One region of the Peribacillus sp. NPDC097225 genome, then DNA from elsewhere that is predicted to be linked to it. Evidence: riboswitches for the same ligand, from Rfam matches in the RefSeq annotation. Region 1 holds a riboswitch; each other region holds the start of a gene.
What was found. A riboswitch is a leader RNA that binds a small molecule or an ion and turns the genes downstream of it on or off. The one in region 1 is predicted to bind cobalamin.

Region 1 (4,715 bases):
GTATTCAAGGGCTACTTGCACTTCTTCAGGCTCACCAATCAATTCGATGATCAAGATTCCTAGAGGGACATCCTGGATATATTCAATTTTCCCGTGCAGGATATTCCCTCTGACAGAATAGTTTTGTAGAGTATCCGAGAGAATCGATTCACCAGCGGTTTGCCCTTCAAATTGTATTTTGATAATCGTTCCTTTGTTTTCCCTAATAAGGTGGGGAGGAAGTTCAAAATCCAATACGCTACTGATGAACTGCTTAGTCAGTTCTTGTTTGGGTTGTGAAAATATTTCATAAACAGGGCCATCTTCAATAATTCGTCCATCTTGCATGACGGAGACACGATGGCACAGTTCCTTGACCACTTCCATTTCATGGGTGATCAGCACGATGGTGATGCCCAGTTCTTTATTGATCTTTTTCAACAACTGTAAGATCGACTTCGTAGTGGTTGGATCAAGGGCTGATGTCGCTTCATCACATAATAGGACGGTAGGGTCATTCGCTAAGGCCCGTGCAATGCCTACCCGCTGTTTTTGTCCGCCACTGAGTTGAGCCGGATAAACATCTTTTTTATCCCGAAGGCCAACGATATCCAAAAGTTCCAGAACGCGGTTAGTAATGACCTCCTTTGGTTGATGGGCGGCTTTCAAGGCGAAGGAGATATTGTCAAAAACCGTTTTGGAACTGACTAGGGAAAAATGCTGAAATATCATGCCGATTTTCTGGCGTTGTTTGCGAAGCTCCTGGCTTGATAAGGTTGTTAAGTCGACGCCATCGATGATGATGCTACCATTGGTCGGACGCTCAAGAAGATTCAGACAGCGAATCAATGAACTCTTTCCCGCGCCGCTATACCCGACAATCCCATAAACCTCCCCCGTTTGAATGGTTAAAGATACATTATCCACTCCGATAACTCGGGTATTCTTCGAGATATATTCCTTTCGAACTGAACGAATTTCAATCATGATGCTATCCTCCTTATACATAAAAAAGCTACCTCTATCATTCAGAAAGAGGCAGCGAAATTATATCCCGTCTTATCTTTCAGAATGGTATTTCATTCTGCAGGAAGGGGCACCATTCCCGATGTGGGGCGGTTGCCGGACGTCATAGGGCCTGGTCCCTCAGTCACTCTTGATAAGTTAATTACTATTTTAGTATTTTATTATTTTTTTAATATAATCTATATTATTTGTTAAATACAGTAATGTCAATTATTTTTTGAATTTTATCAAGATTATGAATCAAACGATCTACTTGCCCAGATTATAGTGGCCATTTGCTAAGTTACACGGAACGTCCCGGATCTTACATGGCCTGTCTGCGTAAGAATATGGACTTTGATCACTCCCATCATTAGAAAAAATATTATACTTGTAAAAAGTATGGAGAGATAATACATTTATTGTAAGTGAATTAGAAAATAAAGGATGATGAGGTTTTCCAAAAAAATGATTGGAGTGGAAAGTCATGCTGGAAATGAAAACGATAAACGATGTGGTTTGCGTAAAAGGGACACCGGAAGGAAACAAATCAGGCATGAGCGTGAATGTGTTCTTAACCGATGGCATGTTAGTTGATACGGGGGCAAAAATCTTGTTGAAGGAACTTACTCCATTCTTTGAAACCGCTGATTATGATATGGTGGCGCTGACGCATTATCATGAAGACCATACGGGTGGGGCCGCATGGATACAGGAACATAGGAACGTCCCCATCTATATTCATCCGATGTCCCTCGATATTTGTGCAAAGGATGCCGAATATCCCGATTACCGCAGAGTTTTTTGGGGAGACAGGGATGCCTTCAAGGCAGAACCATTGGGAGGGGTCGTCCATTCACGCACTCAAACATGGGAGCCAATCTTTACACCAGGGCATTCGAGGGACCATATGGTTTACCTGAATCATAGTAATGGCATGCTGTTTTCGGGTGACCTGTTTGTAACGCCGAAAACAAAGCTCGTTTTAAGGGAGGAATCAATTCCGTTCATCATGGAATCCATCAAGAAACTGCTTCGGTATGATTTTGTAGAGGTCTTTTGCTGCCACGCCGGGTATGTCCCGAACGGGAAGGAAATGTTTGAAAGAAAGCTCAGCTACTTGGAAAATCTGCGCGGTGAAATTTTGCGTTTGCATGATCAAGGATTGGAAGTCCATGAAATTCAGCAAAACGTGTTGCCTAATCGGTATCCGCTTATCGAGATATCCGGTCATGAATGGGATTCGGAGCATATCATTACATCGATACTGAAAGAGAGTAGGTTGTATTCAGAGGAAAGGAAGAAATGATGAATAAGAGGATGGGGGATAGGGTCGAAGAACAAGGCGGGAGCCTCATTGTAATCCTAGTGAAAATTTGATACAGTTAAACTGAAAAATAGTATTTCGTCTAGAAATGGGTGCAGATAAGAACATGTAGCTTATCTGCTTAAAAGGGAAGTCGGTTAGAATCCGACGCTGTCCCGCAACTGTAAATGAGAGCGATTCGAAGGAATGCCACTGTCTTTTTTGCAAGAAAAGATGGGAAGGTTCGAAAAGCGATGATCATGAGCCAGGAGACCTGCCCGTTTTTAGCACAACGCCAGAAACCTACGAGGATAGGGGGTGTTAAGTGCGAAAAATTAGCAAGAACATGCTTTCTTATTTTTGTAGAAAAATGGGGAATCATGGTCATTTTTGTTATGTTTCGTTTGCACTCTAACAACTTCTGAATGGGAAGTTGTTTTTTGTTTTTTACAAGTCCATATTGGACAACATTCAAAAAGAATCCTGTTAATTAGACAGGACAGCTATCATAGGGGGCCATATCATTGTTTGGTACAGTTGAGCATTTTACGGACTATTTAAAAGCGCAAATCATGCGTAACTTTTGTGTGGAAGAAATGATATCTTTAGATGATTGCCGAGCAAGCTTGATTGAGGAAATCCAGGTTCATGGCAAAAACGTAGAAGATAGGAAAGAATACGAAGCAAATCTTGAAAGAGCCTTTAGCCAAGTGAATCTAGAAATATTCGGCTATCAAGAAATCAAGTAAAGAGCCGCCCATAAGGGAAGCTCTTGTTTTCAATCTTTATTGATGTTCGGTTCCGTTTCATCATGAAAGTCATGGGCTTCCTCAATGTTCAAGGTGTCCGCGGCTTCATAGACGTTTCCGCCAGCAAGTCCTTCATTGATGATACGATCGATATCGAGATATACAGAATCCTTACCGTCATACTCGGTATCCTTCAGAAATGTAATCTTTTCTTTATCCAAATGAACTCCCTCCTTGGCTTTTTATTAGTGTTAGCCAAAGAGGGATTCTTTATTCTATTTAGTCGTACACGTGGTACACCATTAAATCATGAATCATGCCCTTGAGTTTTTCTTCCTCTGACTCTACAGGCGGATTGGTTAACCACTCAATGGACCCATCTTTATGATAGAGGGCTTGGACGGCCAATTTATTGAAGTAAAAGGAAATCTTCCAGCCAGGTAAATTCTTGTGCAACGGCTTCCATTGAAAATGCGTAATCATATGTATAACCTCCATATCGCTGTTTCTCATTTCATTATAATGGAAAAAGCAGGATGGAGGTTATTTTCTTATGTGATTCGGAAAAGTTAATTCAATGAACAGGTTTTTTAAATGTAGTAGGCGGCTCGCTTCAATTTCCTCTTCATCAAATTGCATGGGTTTTGAATTGACTTCATAAATGAATAGAGCACCGGATGTATCTTCCCCGATATCAATGGAGAATTCCCCAAGAAAGCCAAACTTCCTGGAGAGGATGATTCCACATCTTTGCGCAATGTTCGCCAACTTCCTGTTTAACGGCCTCGTTTGTAGCTGCTGATAGGGAAAAAGCTTTCCCCCCCTTGGCGTATGGGTTGTGATTTCCTGGGTTTGCGACATCCTCACGCCCTTGCCGGTCACTTTATAAAACCCATTTTCATAATGAACAAGAATACGGTAATCGTATCGGTGTCCATTCAGTTTCTTTGGAATGACCGCTCGTTGGGCCAGATACCCCCTCTTTTTGAGCGACGCCTTATTGGCTTCCCAAAACGCGGAGAAATCAGGGTACAATTCCTGATGTTTCAGGCTATTGAATTGGAGGGTGCCATCAGGTTTTTCTAGCAGGGTGTAGATGCCCTTACCTTGGCTTCCTTTGCATGGTTTCAAATAAATATGTTTGTGGAAATGTAAGAAGTCCGCTAGTTGGGTAGGGTCGGATAGGTCTATGGTCGATGGAAGATGGCGGGCTAGAGATCCATCTTCCGTCAATGCTTCGTACATCAAGTACTTATCCAAAAAATGAGGGTTGAATAAAGTGATGCGATGTTCTTTAAAAAAGGAAAGGAGTTCTTGAAAACTTTCCGATGCTTCGAATCCCCTTTTGGGAATGCGATTATAAACGATATCGGGCAGTGGTAATTTTACCTCATTCCATGTGTTCGTTTGTGAAGAAAAGATGAAGCCTTTCATGTAGTTGGAAAGCAAGGATTCAACCGTGAATACATAGGCCAATATCCCATGATTCGATAAATATTGAGATAAATTCTGAAAAAGTGTCAAATTCCCCCCTATACCTGATTCCTTCTTTGGATCTAGAGAGGTCAAGATACCAACGACTAGCACCCGGTTTCCCGGAAATAAAGTAATCGGAAAAAGTGCCTGATCCTGGGTGTCCTGCTTAAAAGGGATTTCCTCATTCGCGGCTCCCGCAT
Region 2 (4,715 bases), on a different contig from region 1:
CCTCTATTTGAGTTGGACAAACGCCTCTCCCTATTAAAAAGGGCTTTATTTTAATTGATTTGGATTCAATTCGCATAATTCCCGTGGCACGAATAAACCGTCCTTACGAACCAGTATATCATCAAAGTAGATCGCTCCGCCGCCATATTCGGGTCGCTGGATCAAGACCATGTCCCAATGAGACGATGATTGATTTCCATTATCGGCCTCTTGGTAAGCTTGACCAGTGGCAAGATGGAGGCTGCCGCTAATCTTCTCATCGAATAGGATATCACCCATCGGTTCCATGATATACGGATTGATTCCCAGGGCGAATTCCCCGATGTACCGGGACCCTTCATCCATATCGAGCAAACGATTCATTTGGTCCGACTGATTGGAAGAAGCTTTCATGATTTTTCCCTTTTTAAATGTAAGGGTTATCCCATCAAATACCTCTCCTTGATAGGCGGAAGCAGTATTGAAGGAAATCGTGCCATTGACACTGTCTTTTACCGGTGCCGTGAACACTTCACCATCTGGAAGATTGTTTTTACCAGCGCAAATGACAGCGGGGATATTTTTAATGGAAAAAGCCAAGTCAGTCCCCGGCGATATGATCCGGACTTGATCCGTTTGATCCATCCAATCCTTTAGAGGCTTCATGGACTTTTCCATTTTGTGATAATTCAGTGTGCACACGTTTAACAAGAAATCTTCATACTGTTCAAGGCTCATGCCGGATTTTTTTGCAGAACCAATGGTCGGATAATTCAGTAACACCCAGCGCCGGTTATTGACGAAGAACATGGTGGACGTTTTCATGGCATCCTCCTGAAGGCGATATCTCTCATGAGGGACACTCACTCCTCGCCCTTCGTTTCCATCGCCCGATATGATGATGACTGCATCCACATCTTCGTATTTCTTATAATTCCATTTCGATAAGGTATCGAGCTGTTCCTTAACATTCCCTTTTAGCAGATGACTGGTAATTTCGTCATCTTCAAGTTCCGCATAAGGATAGGCCCCCATTCTATAGGCTTCGTCAATCAGTTCCTTCAATAGGGCCTTTGCTGCAACAGGCCCACGGATCAAGACCCGCTCTTTCGCCTGCAGCCTCAGTGAATGATGAATCAGCTGCTTGGCAAGCTTGATAAGTCGCTCATCCTTCATTAGCCTGTACCTTATTTTTCTAGGTCACGAAGAGTTTCCAACGCTTCTTCGACGTGGCCCTTTACTTTGACTTTACGCCATTCTTTAACGATCGTTCCTTCCTTATCAATCAGGAAAGTCGAACGCTCAATGCCCATGTATTCCTTACCGAAGTTCTTTTTCAATTTCCATACGCCATATAATTCAGCGGCTTCTTGCTTTTCATCAGCAAGCAACAGGAAAGGCAACCCATGTTTTTCAATGAATTTTTTATGACGTGTTACCGGGTCCGGGCTAATGCCTATGATGACAGCATCAAGCTCTTCGAATTGTTCATTAGCATCACGGAAATCACAAGCCTCCGTCGTGCAACCGGGTGTCATGTCTTTTGGGTAAAAATATAATACAACGTGTTTACCCTTGAACCCTGATAGGGTAACTTGTTCTCCGTTGTTTGCTGGTAATTGAAAGTCTGGTGCTTTTTCTCCAATTTCGACCGTCATTCTAAACCCTCCATTTCTTTCATCATGGTAAGCGTACCCAATAATTGAAAGAAACACAACTTTCATTTCTTGTTCTTTCTTTCCTTCTGTTCAAAATCGATGACAGCCCTGATCACAAATGCCGCAGGTAGCGTATAGCCAATGAATGCTTGGATTGTCGCGATCATCCGGCCAATACCGATTGGGGAGATATCCCCGTATCCGACGGAGAACATCGTCATCGCACTAAAATAAAATGAAGTCTTCAGCTGCTCGGAAAAGGTCCCATCCAAGCGATTGCCCATATCAAGAATCACCGAATGATTCTGAAGCTCGTATAATAAATAAATCAGTGCAAAACCGACTAATAATGTCGCATATAAATTGCCGAGCCACAGCATATCTTCAAGAGAAAACTTCTTTGCCTCCGACTCAGAAAGAAATAAGGTCCGAATGCTCATCACCATGCAAAAGATAATCCCCACAATCAAAATATAAAAGGTCATCCCCCACGCCTCATTTCAAAAACAACCCACTTCCCTTATACATACTCTTTTGCGAGTCAATATATGCTCGTTTTAGGGGTCAGACCCTATTTCCCAGCTGCTGCACCATCTAGGAAACATAGATACAGCATGGGATCTCGTGCCACATGGTGGGGGTCAGACCCCATTTCCCGACTTTTTCCTTGTTGACCCATTTGGTCGGGGTATGCTAAGATGGGTTAAGTTTTTATAATATTTTGTAAATTTCAGCGTCCGTGTTTATGCGGACGGAGTTTTTTATGAATTTCATATGTGGAGATAGGTTCCTAAGCTTTTAGGATTAAAAGGGAAGTCCGGTGTAATTCCGGCACGGTCCCGCCACTGTAATGGGAATGTATAGCGCTTTTGTTTGATGCCACTGGTCCTTTTGGATTGGGAAGGCTCTTAGTGCTAAGTAAGAGTTCCCTGAGTCAGGAGACCTGCCTATTTCGACAACACTGTTTTAACCTACGGGAGATAGGGAAGTGTTAGGGACCTTATAATGATAAGGGGTATTTTCGTGCCCCTTTATTTTAAGCATTTCTAACTTTCTCTTTTGACGGTTAGGGGTGCTTTTTTTGTTGTTATTTCATTAAAAGGAGATGGATGTGTTGAAAAGTAGTAATATAGGGTACCCACGAATCGGTGAAGATCGTGAATGGAAACGTACATTAGAGGCCTATTGGGCTGGAACATTAAATGAAACGGAATTCATGGCGCAATTGGAAGCGATCCGTTTAGGCAATTTGCAAAAACAAAAAGATCAAGGCATCGATATCATCCCGGTCAACGACTTTACGTTATATGATCAAATGCTCGATATGTCCGTCATGTTCGGCCTGGTGCCAGAACGCTATTCGGCTTATAAGGGTGGCACGGTCCCCCTTTCCGTTTATTATTCAATGGCCCGTGGGAACAAGGATGAAGTCGCTTCCGAAATGACGAAATGGTTCAATACAAATTATCACTATATCGTTCCAGAGCTAAAACAGTCCCAGCTTACGTTGACAGAAAACAAGCCGCTCGCCGCTTACCGCGAAGCCAAGGAAAAACTAGGAATCGATACGAAACCGGTTATAGTCGGACCTTACACATTCATTTCTTTGTCAAAGGGCTATGAAAAAAGTGATCTTCCGGCCATCATCCTGAGCCTGTTGCCTTTATACACAAAAATTTTGCGAGAGCTGGAACAAGAAGGCGTGAAGTGGGTGCAGATCGATGAACCTTCCCTTGTTTCTTCCCTTTCCAAAGACGAGATGAAAACTGTTACATACCTGTATGAAAAATTGAACGAAGCTGTCCCCAACCTGAACATCATGCTGCAAACATACTTTGATGCTGTAGAACACTACCAAGAAGTGATCGACTTGCCCGTTCAAGGAATCGGCCTTGATTTGGTCCATGACAAAGGAAAAAATCTCAGCAATCTTCAAACAGTCGGTTTCCCGCAAGATAAAATACTTGGGGCCGGTGTGATTGACGGGAAAAACATTTGGCTTTCTGACTTGACGAAAAAAATCAAGTTGGTCGAGTCCATTACGAAACACGTAGCCGAAGATCGAATTTGGCTTCAACCTTCCTGCTCCCTGCTACATGTTCCAGTGACGGTTCGAAACGAGACAGAACTGGCTAGCGAAGTGAAAGAAGCCCTTGCCTTTGCTGATGAGAAACTAGAAGAAATCACACTTTTGGTCAGAGGAAACAACGAAGGTCCAGAATCAATCGAAGAAAAGGTGACGGCAAACAAAGCTGCATGGCAGACCTTAAATAATTCAAAGGCCAGAAACCATAAAGACGTTCAATCCGCTGTCGAACAGGCGAAGCAGCAATCCCATGGCCGTACCCTGCCATTTAAACAGCGCTATCAAAAACAACAGGCGTATTTCAACCTGCCCTTCCTTCCAACCACGACAATTGGAAGCTTTCCGCAGACCGCGGAAGTTAAACAGGCCCGCGGGAAATTCAAACGCGGTGAATGGACGGCTGATCAATATGAAGCATTCGTGAACGAGGAGATTGGCAGATGGATTGATATCCAGGAAGAAATCGGATTGGACGTCCTTGTGCACGGCGAGTTTGAACGAACCGATATGGTCGAGTTTTTCGGCCATAAATTGGGCGGCTTCGTCTTCCTTGAAAAAGGCTGGGTTCAATCATACGGCTCCCGCTGTGTCAAACCTCCCGTTATCTATGGAGATGTCCATTTCATCGATCCGATGACGGTCAAAGAAAGTGTGTATGCACAAGCCTTGACGAAAAAAACGGTGAAGGGAATGCTGACCGGTCCTGTTACGATTCTGAACTGGTCGTTCGTCCGTGACGATATTTCACGGGAAAATATCTGCTATCAATTGGCATTGGCCTTGAAACAAGAAGTAGAGGCACTGGAATCAGCAGGGATCAAAATGATCCAAGTCGATGAACCAGCCCTGCGTGAAGGCCTTCCATTGAAAAAAAGCGACCGTGATGAGTACTTAAACTGGGCGGTCCATTCATTCCTGATTTCCACTTCGAGCGTCGAAGACACAACACAAATTCACACCCATATGTGCTATTGTGATTTCAATAGCTTCAT
Region 3 (4,715 bases), on a different contig from region 1:
GTGTTTCCAATCGAGCCAACATGGACACAGATGGAAGAAACAGTGGTCCTTCAAATACGTCTGCCACGAATTTTACTGGCCTTGTTAATCGGTGCGGGCCTATCGATTGCAGGCGCCTCTTTCCAAGGGATGTTCGGCAACCCCTTGGTCAGTCCCGATATCCTAGGAGTGTCTGCAGGTGCTGGGTTCGGTGCTTCCCTTGGGATTTTATTATTGGGACATGGTTTTGCATCTCAAGTCTTGGCACTTGGCTGTGGTTTAGCCGCCATCGTTTTCACGTTCATAATCAGCGGCAAAAAAGATTCACCGGTCTTCATGCTTGTTTTGGCTGGGGTTGTCACCTCCGCCCTTTTCCAAGCGTTGATCTCGTTAATTAAGTTTGTCGCCGACCCTGAGGAAAAGCTGCCAGCCATCACATACTGGTTAATGGGAAGCCTTGGAACGGCCACATACAAGGATTTATATGTGGGTGGACCAATCATCCTTGTCGGCATCTTGATTTTATATTCACTACGCTGGAGAATCAATTTACTGACCTTACCTGAGGATGAAGCAAAATCGCTAGGTATCCCGGTCACTAGATTGAAGTGGACGGTCATTCTTGGTGCGACGTTAATTACGGCTTCATCTGTAGCGATAGCCGGTATCATCGGCTGGGTAGGACTGATTATCCCTCATGTGGCAAGAATGCTCGTCGGGAACAACAATCAACTTGTCCTGCCGGTATCCCTATCGATTGGTGGCGCCTATTTACTCCTGATCGATAACCTGGCACGTTCTGTAACCGCTACGGAAATTCCGCTATCGATATTGACAGCCATTATCGGCGCACCATTCTTTGCGATTCTACTTAGAAAGACAGGAGGTGGGTGGTCATGAAAATCGAGGTGCAGGGAGGGAATTTTTTCTATGCTAAAAAAAGAGAGAAAGCTCCTTTTCTTTACCAGACCGACATTGACTTTTCGTTGAATGACGGAGAGATCATGGCGATCCTTGGCCCGAACGGTGCCGGTAAAACCACGATGCTGAAGTGTATCACCGGCCTTCTTGATTGGAAAAAGGGTCAAACGCTCATCGACGGAAAGCCGCTTACTGCGCTATCACGCAAAACGATCTGGAAACGAATCGGTTATGTTCCTCAGGCACATAAAATGGTTTTCGGATTTACTTTGGAAGAGCTTGTCATTATGGGAAGGGCGCCTTATATCAGTACGCTGTCCCAGCCTTCTGCAAAGGACCGGGAGGCTGCCATCGCTGCTCTTGAAATGGTTGGCATTGCGCACCTTGCCAAAAAGTCCTGTAATTCCGTCAGTGGTGGGGAATTGCAGCTGGCCTTGATTGCCCGGACGCTTGTATCGAATCCGGATGTATTGATTCTTGATGAGCCGGAATCGCATCTTGATATTCAAAAGCAAATCGTGATTTTACAGACACTTAAGCGGTTATCGAAAGAGAAGAACATTTCTTGTATCATAAACACGCATTATCCGAACCACGCATTCTACTTGGCTGACCATGTTTTAATGACTGCCAAGGAAAAGCGTGTGGTGTATGGCGAAGTCCGCGAAGTGATGACGGAAGCCCGGATGAAAGAGTACTTCGGAATCGAAATGAAGAAAATCATTTATGAGGAAGAGGATGACTTTTTGATTGAAACGATGGTGCCGAAAGATCTAGGTCTTTTACGTGATCAAAGTACATGCCGTTTTAATAGTGACATCTAAAGCTATAGAAGGCAGCCATGTGATGGTTGCCTTTTTGCGTTCCAAATCTTAATTTAAAGTAATCTGAAATATCATATAATACGATTTCCTAAATGGTGTATAATGAAAGGCAGTGAAATTATATACATATGAACAATTTGGTGTCTGTAAGGACTTGAAAGGGAAGTTGGTGAAATGCCAACGCGGTCGCGCCACTGTAAATGGGAGTTAACGGATGTATACCACTGTATGAATAATATGGGAAGGTGCCGTTAGCAATGACCATGAGCCAGGAGACCTGCCAAAATTGTACACCGGTAACCACGCGGATGGGGAGGTGTGTGGCAGAGCTATGTCCCTTTTTTGTTCCGTTGCCATACATGCATCCTCCGTTTTGATGGGGGATGCTTTTTTGTATGTCTTTTGATATTCGCAACACATGTGTGAAGGTCCAGAAATGAACTCAAAAATGATGGAGGTTTTAAGATGAGGAAGATATATAGTTTCATGCTTGTGATGGGATTGATGGTCGGTATACTGGTTGGCTGTAGCGATGCCTCCCAGGATGGAACAGGAGAAAACCAGTCGACAAAACAAGCTGTTAACCAGGGCTTCCCGCTTTCGTTACAAGATGCAGTGGGTAACAAAGTCACCATCGAGCAGAAACCAGAAAAAATTGTTTCATTAATCCCAAGTAATACAGAAGCGGTCTTTGCGCTAGGTTCGGGTGAGAAAGTGATTGGAGTGTCTGAAAATGACAATTACCCGGAAGAAACGAAAGATATTCAGAAGATAGGTGGAATGGAAATAGATACAGAGATGATTTTAGCCTTGCAGCCTGATATCGTTCTTGCTCATGAGAGTGCCCATAATTCCAAAGAAGGAATCCAACAGCTTAAGGATGCGGGTATTCCAGTTATAATCGTGAATGATGCTAAAAGCTTTAAAGAAGTGTATACGTCTATCGAGATGATTGGAACGGCAATAGGGGAACTGGATAAGGCAAAGGAAATCGTCAAGACGATGCAGACCAAGCTGGAAAAGATCAAAGAAAAGGCTAAGGCAATCAAGAGTGAGGATAGAAAAAGTGTTTTTGTAGAGGTTTCACCGTCACCTGAAATCTATACAACGGGAAAAAATACTTTCATGGATGAAATGCTGGACATCATTTCAGCGGATAATGTCGCAGGTGAATTGGATGGCTGGGTAAAACTCGATGAAGAGTCGATGATAGCGGCCAACCCGGATGTCATCATTACAACCTATGGTTACTACACAGGAGATCCAGTCAAAGAGGTAACGGGAAGAAATGGATGGGCCGACATTCAGGCAGTTAAGAATGGTGAGGTTTTCGATGTCCATTCAGATATTGTCACTCGTTCCGGTCCTAGGCTTATAGAGGGAGTAGAGGAACTTGCCAAATCAGTCTATCCGAACGTATTTAAAAACTAAACGGGCATTGGCCTATGTATTTGCCCTATCATTTTTGGTTATTTCGATATTGATCGGTATTTCCTTAGGATCGGTTTCCGTTCCGATACCAGTGCTTTTGCAAATCATTGGCAAGGAAGTCCTTCATTTGCCCCTGGCCATGGAACCGGATGGGACACTGACGAATATCGTGATGAATATCCGCCTGCCGAGGGTCGTGCTTGCAGGTTTGGTTGGGGCATCCCTTGCAATAGCAGGGGCAGCATTTCAGGGATTGCTCAGGAATCCCCTAGCTGACCCCTATACCCTGGGAATATCCTCAGGGGCTTCGCTTGGTGCAGTATTAACGTTGTTTTTGAATTTGTCACTGCCGTTTTTTGGCCTATATACACTGCCTACATTAAGCATTCTTTTTTCATTGTTGACGATTTTTTGCGTATTGACCTTTGCAAGAAAAATGGATCGTTCCATGAAGGTAGAAACGATTATTTTAACCGGTATCATTTTCAGCTCGTTTTTAAGTGCTTTCATCTCATTGATGATTGCATTGACGGGTGAGGAGTTAAGGCAAATCATCAGCTGGCTGATGGGAAGTGTCTCGATGCGTGGTTGGAGTCATGTCACGATCATTTTGCCATTTTTCCTCCTTGGTTCTCTCGTTTTGATGATGAATACCCACGAATTGAATGCCATGACATTTGGGGAAGACCGTGCGAGGCACCTAGGCGTGAATGTTCAGCGGAGGAAGATGCTGATTCTGATCGCCGGCTCGATACTGACAGGGGCTGCCGTTGCCGTATCAGGGACGATTGGCTTTGTAGGGCTGGTCATCCCCCATTTGGTCCGCAGGATTTGGGGGCCAGACCATACGCATCTGTTGCCATTATCAATGATTGTGGGAAGCGGATTTTTAATATTGGCTGATCTGGTGGCACGAACGATCATCGCACCGACAGAATTGCCGATAGGTGTTATTACTTCGCTTATCGGTGCGCCGGCATTCGCATTTATTTTATTAAAGAGACGGAGAGAAGGGTAGAAGTGTATGCTTGAAGTTAAAGGGTTAACAGGAGGATATGATAATAAAACGGTTTTGGACTCCGTCTCGTTTGATGTAAAAAAAGGAGAATTATTCGGTATTCTTGGTCCGAATGGAAGTGGGAAAACGACGCTATTGGGGATGCTTAGCGGTATCCTGCCGTATCAGGCGGGAACCATCGATATTAAGGGGAAAGACCTACAGGGATATTCGTCCAAACAACTGGCACAGGTCATCGCCGTTTTGCCGCAGCATTCCTCATTGGCTTTTTCCTATACAGTAAAAGATACCGTGGCCCTTGGGCGATATGCGCATCAAACAGGGTGGTTTCATAGTTGGACGTCTGAAGACGAAGAAATCGTTCAACGCGTGATGATGCAAACGGGAGTGGCAGTCTTTCAGGAAATGCATTTTGAACGTTTGTCAGGTGGGGAAAGACAACGTGTTTTGTTGGCACAAGCTCTTGCACAAGAACCGGAAATCCTTTTTCTCGACGAACCGACGAACCACCTGGATCTGTCTTATCAAAAAGAACTTCTTGA
Region 4 (4,715 bases), on a different contig from region 1:
TGAAGCTGGCGGAGGGAAATTCGAAATGGTCAATAATGCCGATGATTTCAATAAGATGTGGGATGAAGAGCGTAGAGATCTGTGGAACCAATGGTGGAATTGGGGCAATGAAAATTGGAGTACCGTTCGGGATGAACAAAATAAGAAGACATCGTCTTTACTTGATGAAAAAAACAGTTTTTCTAGGCTTTCCTCTGATGAAAGCAATCGCATGTATGAGGCTACGAGTTATTTAAAGGATAAGAAACAAATAAATTATGAGACTTGGGAGGAAGCTCGCAGTTTAGTCAAACAACGCCGTGAAATAATAAAAGAGTATTATGACGAAAAATATGAAGAATTGAACACGACAGTGAAAAATGAAGGGGAGGGTTTAAAAGAATCAATTAAAAAGAAAGAAGAAGAAATGAAAGAGAAATATAAAGATTAATAATCAAAGGGGCTGTCTAATAGCCCTCTTTCAAGAGGATTCATGCACAAAATAAAAGGCAGAAATGTTGTTAAATCAACGTTTCCGCCTTTTATTATATATACGATTTCGGCGTAATTACCCCTTTTGAGTGTGTCTTTATTTGAATAATTGCGGATATATGGTCTTTGCAGTTAGTTCTACGGCTTCTCCGATACGCGGTCCGGGACGTGACATGACGTCTTCGCTAAGCTGATATACTTGGTCTTCCTTCACGGCGCTGACATCTTTCCAACCTTTACGGGATTTGATTTCATCCACAGCATTGTCCACATAGCCTACGGTTGTGATGATGGCATCCGGGTTGCGCTTGACGACTTCTTCATCTGCTATTTTCGCCCAGCCCTTTTGGTCGGCAAAGATATTTTCGATACCGGCAGACGCCAAGATCTCTTGCTGGAAGGTTTCAGCTCCCGCTGTATAGATTTCCGGAGAAGGGCTGATTTCGAAATATGTTTTTTCTTTAGAATCGACACTCGCCACTTTTTCTTCAACATCTTTGATTTGTTTTTTTATGTTTTTGACTAGGTCATCCCCTTGGTCCGTTACGCCCATGACTTTGGCAATTTGATCAATATCGCTATATACATCATCAAAGGTCACGGCTGATTTAATAATGAAAATGGGAATTCCCGCATCTTCAAGCGGCTTTAATGCTGCTTCATCGCCAATTGTGTAGGCAATGATGGCATCCGGTTTCAAAGAGATGATTTTTTCGGAATTGATCGTCATCGAATCAGAGACACGCTCGACATCTTTAGCTTCCTCAGGATAGTTATCGAAATCTGTCGCTCCAATCACCTTATTCCCTACACCAAGGGCATATAAAATCTCCGTATTACTGGGTTGAAGTGAAACGACCGTTTCCGGAACCTTATCAAATGTGATTTCTTTTCCACTATCATCGGTGACGGTATAGGATTTGACTTCTTCAGTTGTTGCAGGATCTTTTTTCTCTATCGATTTCTGATCATCATTCGAGGCACATCCTGTAAGGAAAAGGGCGACCATCAGAAGGGCAATCCAACTGGATCTTACTGTTCTTATCATGTTTTATTCCTCCGTTTTCTTTTTCATTGTTTTGGTTGGATAGGATTTGCTGATAAAGGGAATCTCTTCGACACCCAGTTGTTTATTGACATAGACAGCCATCACGAATAGAACATTGGCAAGCAAATGAGCATAATCAAAAAGAATCGCGGGCACATCTTTTTCCGTACTGACTTTATGCAAGGCACGGACGGATTTCTTGGCTTCACTACGGCAAGTATGCAAAATACAGGCTGCCGTCGATCCTTGGGGTAGCACAAATGTTTCGATGCGTTCTTTCACTTCAGCGACATAATAGTCATAGATTTCACTTAGGCGGTTTAGACCGTCTTCGGTTATGGCCAATTTCCCCCGGGCAGAACCATTTAAATGATAAGCCATCGGCAACAGTTCCAATAAATCCCTGTAGACTTCAGGAATCTCTTTCGTGAACGACGCTGCCAGTCCCATTTGAGTCGTCAATGAATCGGTGCGAATTTCATAATCAACGGTTGAAACTGATTCGCGCATGAATGGGTAGCATAAAAAGCGGGCATCCTTCTTTTCCATAATTTTTCCTCCTTTTTAATAATGTGAATGACCTTCGTATTGCTTTTCGGCGCAAAAGAAAAAGCCGACCAAAGGTATTGGTCGGCAAACAATCATCTATGTATCTCGAACGGAAAAAAAGATGGAAGATTGCCGTACAATCCTCCTAACTTCCGAAGAGCAAAATACGATAAAAAAAAGGCAGGTCTCCTGGCTCGTGCATCATTTTACTCTAAGAACCTTCCCATTTGGATTGAATGAATGGTATCGTGCGTGCGGATTCATTCACAAACAGTGGCATATTTCTTATTTCATTAGCACTTACAGTTGCGGAAACAGCTTCGGTTTTACACCGAATTCCCTATTAAGCTGACAAGTCAGCACCTATTTTCTGCAAGGTTTATATTCACTTAGTACCAGTCTATCATAATTAATTACTTAAATAGTGAAAAGATTTCAAGAAATCTCTTTTATAGGGGTATTATTCTAGTAAACTCACTTTGTAAGGATAAATTGGAGGTTAATGTAAAATGGATGTCGAATAAATAAGGGTTAAGCATGAGTGATTTACATAATCATGGGAGGTAGAGAATGGTTTATAAACAAGTGAATCAGAAACTGGATATGATTTTGGAAAACATTGAAAAGGTCATTATTGGAAAAAGAGATATAGCAGAACTAAGTCTTGTGGCGCTCCTTTCTGGTGGACATGTCTTATTGGAAGATGTCCCGGGCGTTGGGAAGACCGTCTTGGTCAGGGCGCTAGCGAAGTCCATCGGGGCGGATTTCAAACGGATTCAATTCACGCCTGACTTGCTACCGTCCGATGTAACGGGGGTATCGATTTTCAATCCGAAGGAACAAGAGTTCATCTTTAGACCGGGGCCAATCATGGGCCATATTATTTTGGCCGATGAAATCAATCGGACATCGCCGAAAACGCAATCCGCCCTACTTGAAGGAATGGAAGAGGCAAGCGTGACGGTGGATGGTGTGACAAGGAAACTGGAACAACCGTTTTTCGTCATGGCCACTCAAAATCCAATTGATTACGAAGGCACATACCCACTTCCAGAAGCACAGCTAGATCGTTTTTTATTGAAAATGAAGATGGGGTATCCGGAAGTGGCAGAAGAGATAGAAGTGTTGCATCGGGCCCAATATACGGCTCCGATTGAAGAATTGGAATCCGTGATTTCGTTAGAGGAACTGATAGATTTGCAGATAGAGGCAAAGGCCGTGATCGTGGATGATACGATAAAGACGTATATCGTCGAGTTAGCCAATCAATCACGTAAGCATGAAAGTGTATATCTTGGGGTGAGCCCACGTGGATCGATTGCCCTAATGAAGGCAGCCCAAGCCTATGCGCTCCTAAAGGGAAGGGATTACGTTCTACCTGATGATGTGCAGCATTTGGTTCCGTTCGTTTTTACCCATCGGCTAATCCTTAATCCGGAAGCGAATTACTCGGGGGTGAATGCTGACATGGTGATACATGAGATAGTGGCTACGACGCAGGTACCCGTGAAGAGGGCCGTGACCTAATGCGGAATGTGCTTACCATACTGAAGAAAAACAGGAATGTCTGTGGGATCATAGTGCTTATGCTCATTTCCTTTTGTTTTGCGATGTTTCAAGGCGGGTTTATCAGTTGGTTCATTTTCTATACCTTTTTGCCGTTCGGTGCGTACTCTATGATTCTGCTGTTTTATCCACTTCAGGCTTTTGAAGTGGAGAGAAGAATTAGTAAACACGAATGCCAGGCCGGAGAGTCGGTAGATATGACATTGGTATTCTCCCGGAAAAACAGACTGCCTCTTTTATATATGGTGGTAGAAGAGGATTTGCCGATGGAACTGGAAAAGAAAACATTGGTTTTTCCAGGATTTAAACAATCCTTCCAATTGACATATACCCTGGAGAATCTGCCAAGAGGAGAACATGTCATCCAATCGGTTCGTTTCAAAATAGGGGACTTCTTTGGACTCTATGAAAAAGAAGCGACAGTGCATGCCCCTTTGAAACTCACCGTTTTCCCGGCTTATCAGGAGTTGAATTATAAACAGTTGGAGCATGTCTTCGATCAAGGACAAGTTGGTACGACGAAAAAAATACAGCGGGAACATTCGGTCGTGTCCGGAATCAGGGAGTATCAGCCGGGTGATCAATTATCCTGGATAAATTGGAAGGCAACGGCCCGAACAAGTGAAATCATGACGAAGGAATTTGAAGTGCAGAAAAACTGCGATGTATTTATTATGCTTGATGAGTACGCCTCTCCCTTCTTCGAAGAAGCTATCGTACTTGCGGCCTCTTTGGTGCATGCCTTGATAAAGAAGGGTATGGATGTTGGGTTAACCAGTACGGGATCAATGGAGGTCGTACCGGCTAAAGGAGGCAGTAAACAGAGGAGAAGACTCTTTTACCGTCTTGCAAAATCAAGGGCCACACATACAAGCGTCTGGAATGGAAAGAAGAACAAGGGAGTTGTACCATCCAACGCTTCTGTAATATTCATTGTGTCCGAATTAACGATGGAAAAGATAGAAGGTTGGAATGCATTTACCGGAAATAAAGCGATGACGGTATTTTGCGTGAAAAGTCAGGGAGACTTCACGGGTGAGGAAATACGTGCGAAGTCGGTGGCGTTGGCTCGTGGAATAAA

Region 2: another riboswitch for cobalamin. It lies ahead of metE (5-methyltetrahydropteroyltriglutamate--homocysteine S-methyltransferase); the one in region 1 lies ahead of ACIQXH_RS11200 (hypothetical protein).
Region 3: another riboswitch for cobalamin. It lies ahead of ACIQXH_RS14515 (helical backbone metal receptor); the one in region 1 lies ahead of ACIQXH_RS11200 (hypothetical protein).
Region 4: another riboswitch for cobalamin. It lies ahead of ACIQXH_RS18680 (hypothetical protein); the one in region 1 lies ahead of ACIQXH_RS11200 (hypothetical protein).

The regions. Positions count from the first base shown of each region.
Region 1 covers NZ_JBIWDJ010000003.1:223,527-228,241, forward strand. Annotated here, with positions in the region: gene ACIQXH_RS11190 (methionine ABC transporter ATP-binding protein) at 1-966, opposite strand, end outside; SAM riboswitch class I at 1,036-1,145, opposite strand; gene ACIQXH_RS11195 (MBL fold metallo-hydrolase) at 1,472-2,293, shown strand; cobalamin riboswitch at 2,385-2,586, shown strand; gene ACIQXH_RS11200 (hypothetical protein) at 2,815-3,039, shown strand; gene ACIQXH_RS11205 (hypothetical protein) at 3,069-3,260, opposite strand; gene ACIQXH_RS11210 (YheE family protein) at 3,319-3,522, opposite strand; gene ACIQXH_RS11215 (YheC/YheD family endospore coat-associated protein) at 3,583-4,715, opposite strand, start outside.
Region 2 covers NZ_JBIWDJ010000007.1:3,400-8,114, forward strand. Annotated here, with positions in the region: gene ACIQXH_RS16890 (aminopeptidase) at 46-1,155, opposite strand; gene bcp (thioredoxin-dependent thiol peroxidase) at 1,167-1,637, opposite strand; gene ACIQXH_RS16900 (potassium channel family protein) at 1,700-2,122, opposite strand; cobalamin riboswitch at 2,405-2,602, shown strand; gene metE (5-methyltetrahydropteroyltriglutamate--homocysteine S-methyltransferase) at 2,743-4,715, shown strand, end outside.
Region 3 covers NZ_JBIWDJ010000004.1:366,512-371,226, reverse strand. Annotated here, with positions in the region: gene ACIQXH_RS14525 (FecCD family ABC transporter permease) at 1-879, shown strand, start outside; gene ACIQXH_RS14520 (ABC transporter ATP-binding protein) at 876-1,724, shown strand; cobalamin riboswitch at 1,846-2,023, shown strand; gene ACIQXH_RS14515 (helical backbone metal receptor) at 2,190-3,155, shown strand; gene ACIQXH_RS14510 (FecCD family ABC transporter permease) at 3,118-4,173, shown strand; gene ACIQXH_RS14505 (heme ABC transporter ATP-binding protein) at 4,180-4,715, shown strand, end outside.
Region 4 covers NZ_JBIWDJ010000010.1:9,510-14,224, reverse strand. Annotated here, with positions in the region: gene ACIQXH_RS18690 (VWA domain-containing protein) at 1-430, shown strand, start outside; gene ACIQXH_RS18685 (ABC transporter substrate-binding protein) at 569-1,519, opposite strand; gene ACIQXH_RS18680 (hypothetical protein) at 1,523-2,068, opposite strand; cobalamin riboswitch at 2,231-2,450, opposite strand; gene ACIQXH_RS18675 (AAA family ATPase) at 2,639-3,595, shown strand; gene ACIQXH_RS18670 (DUF58 domain-containing protein) at 3,595-4,715, shown strand, end outside.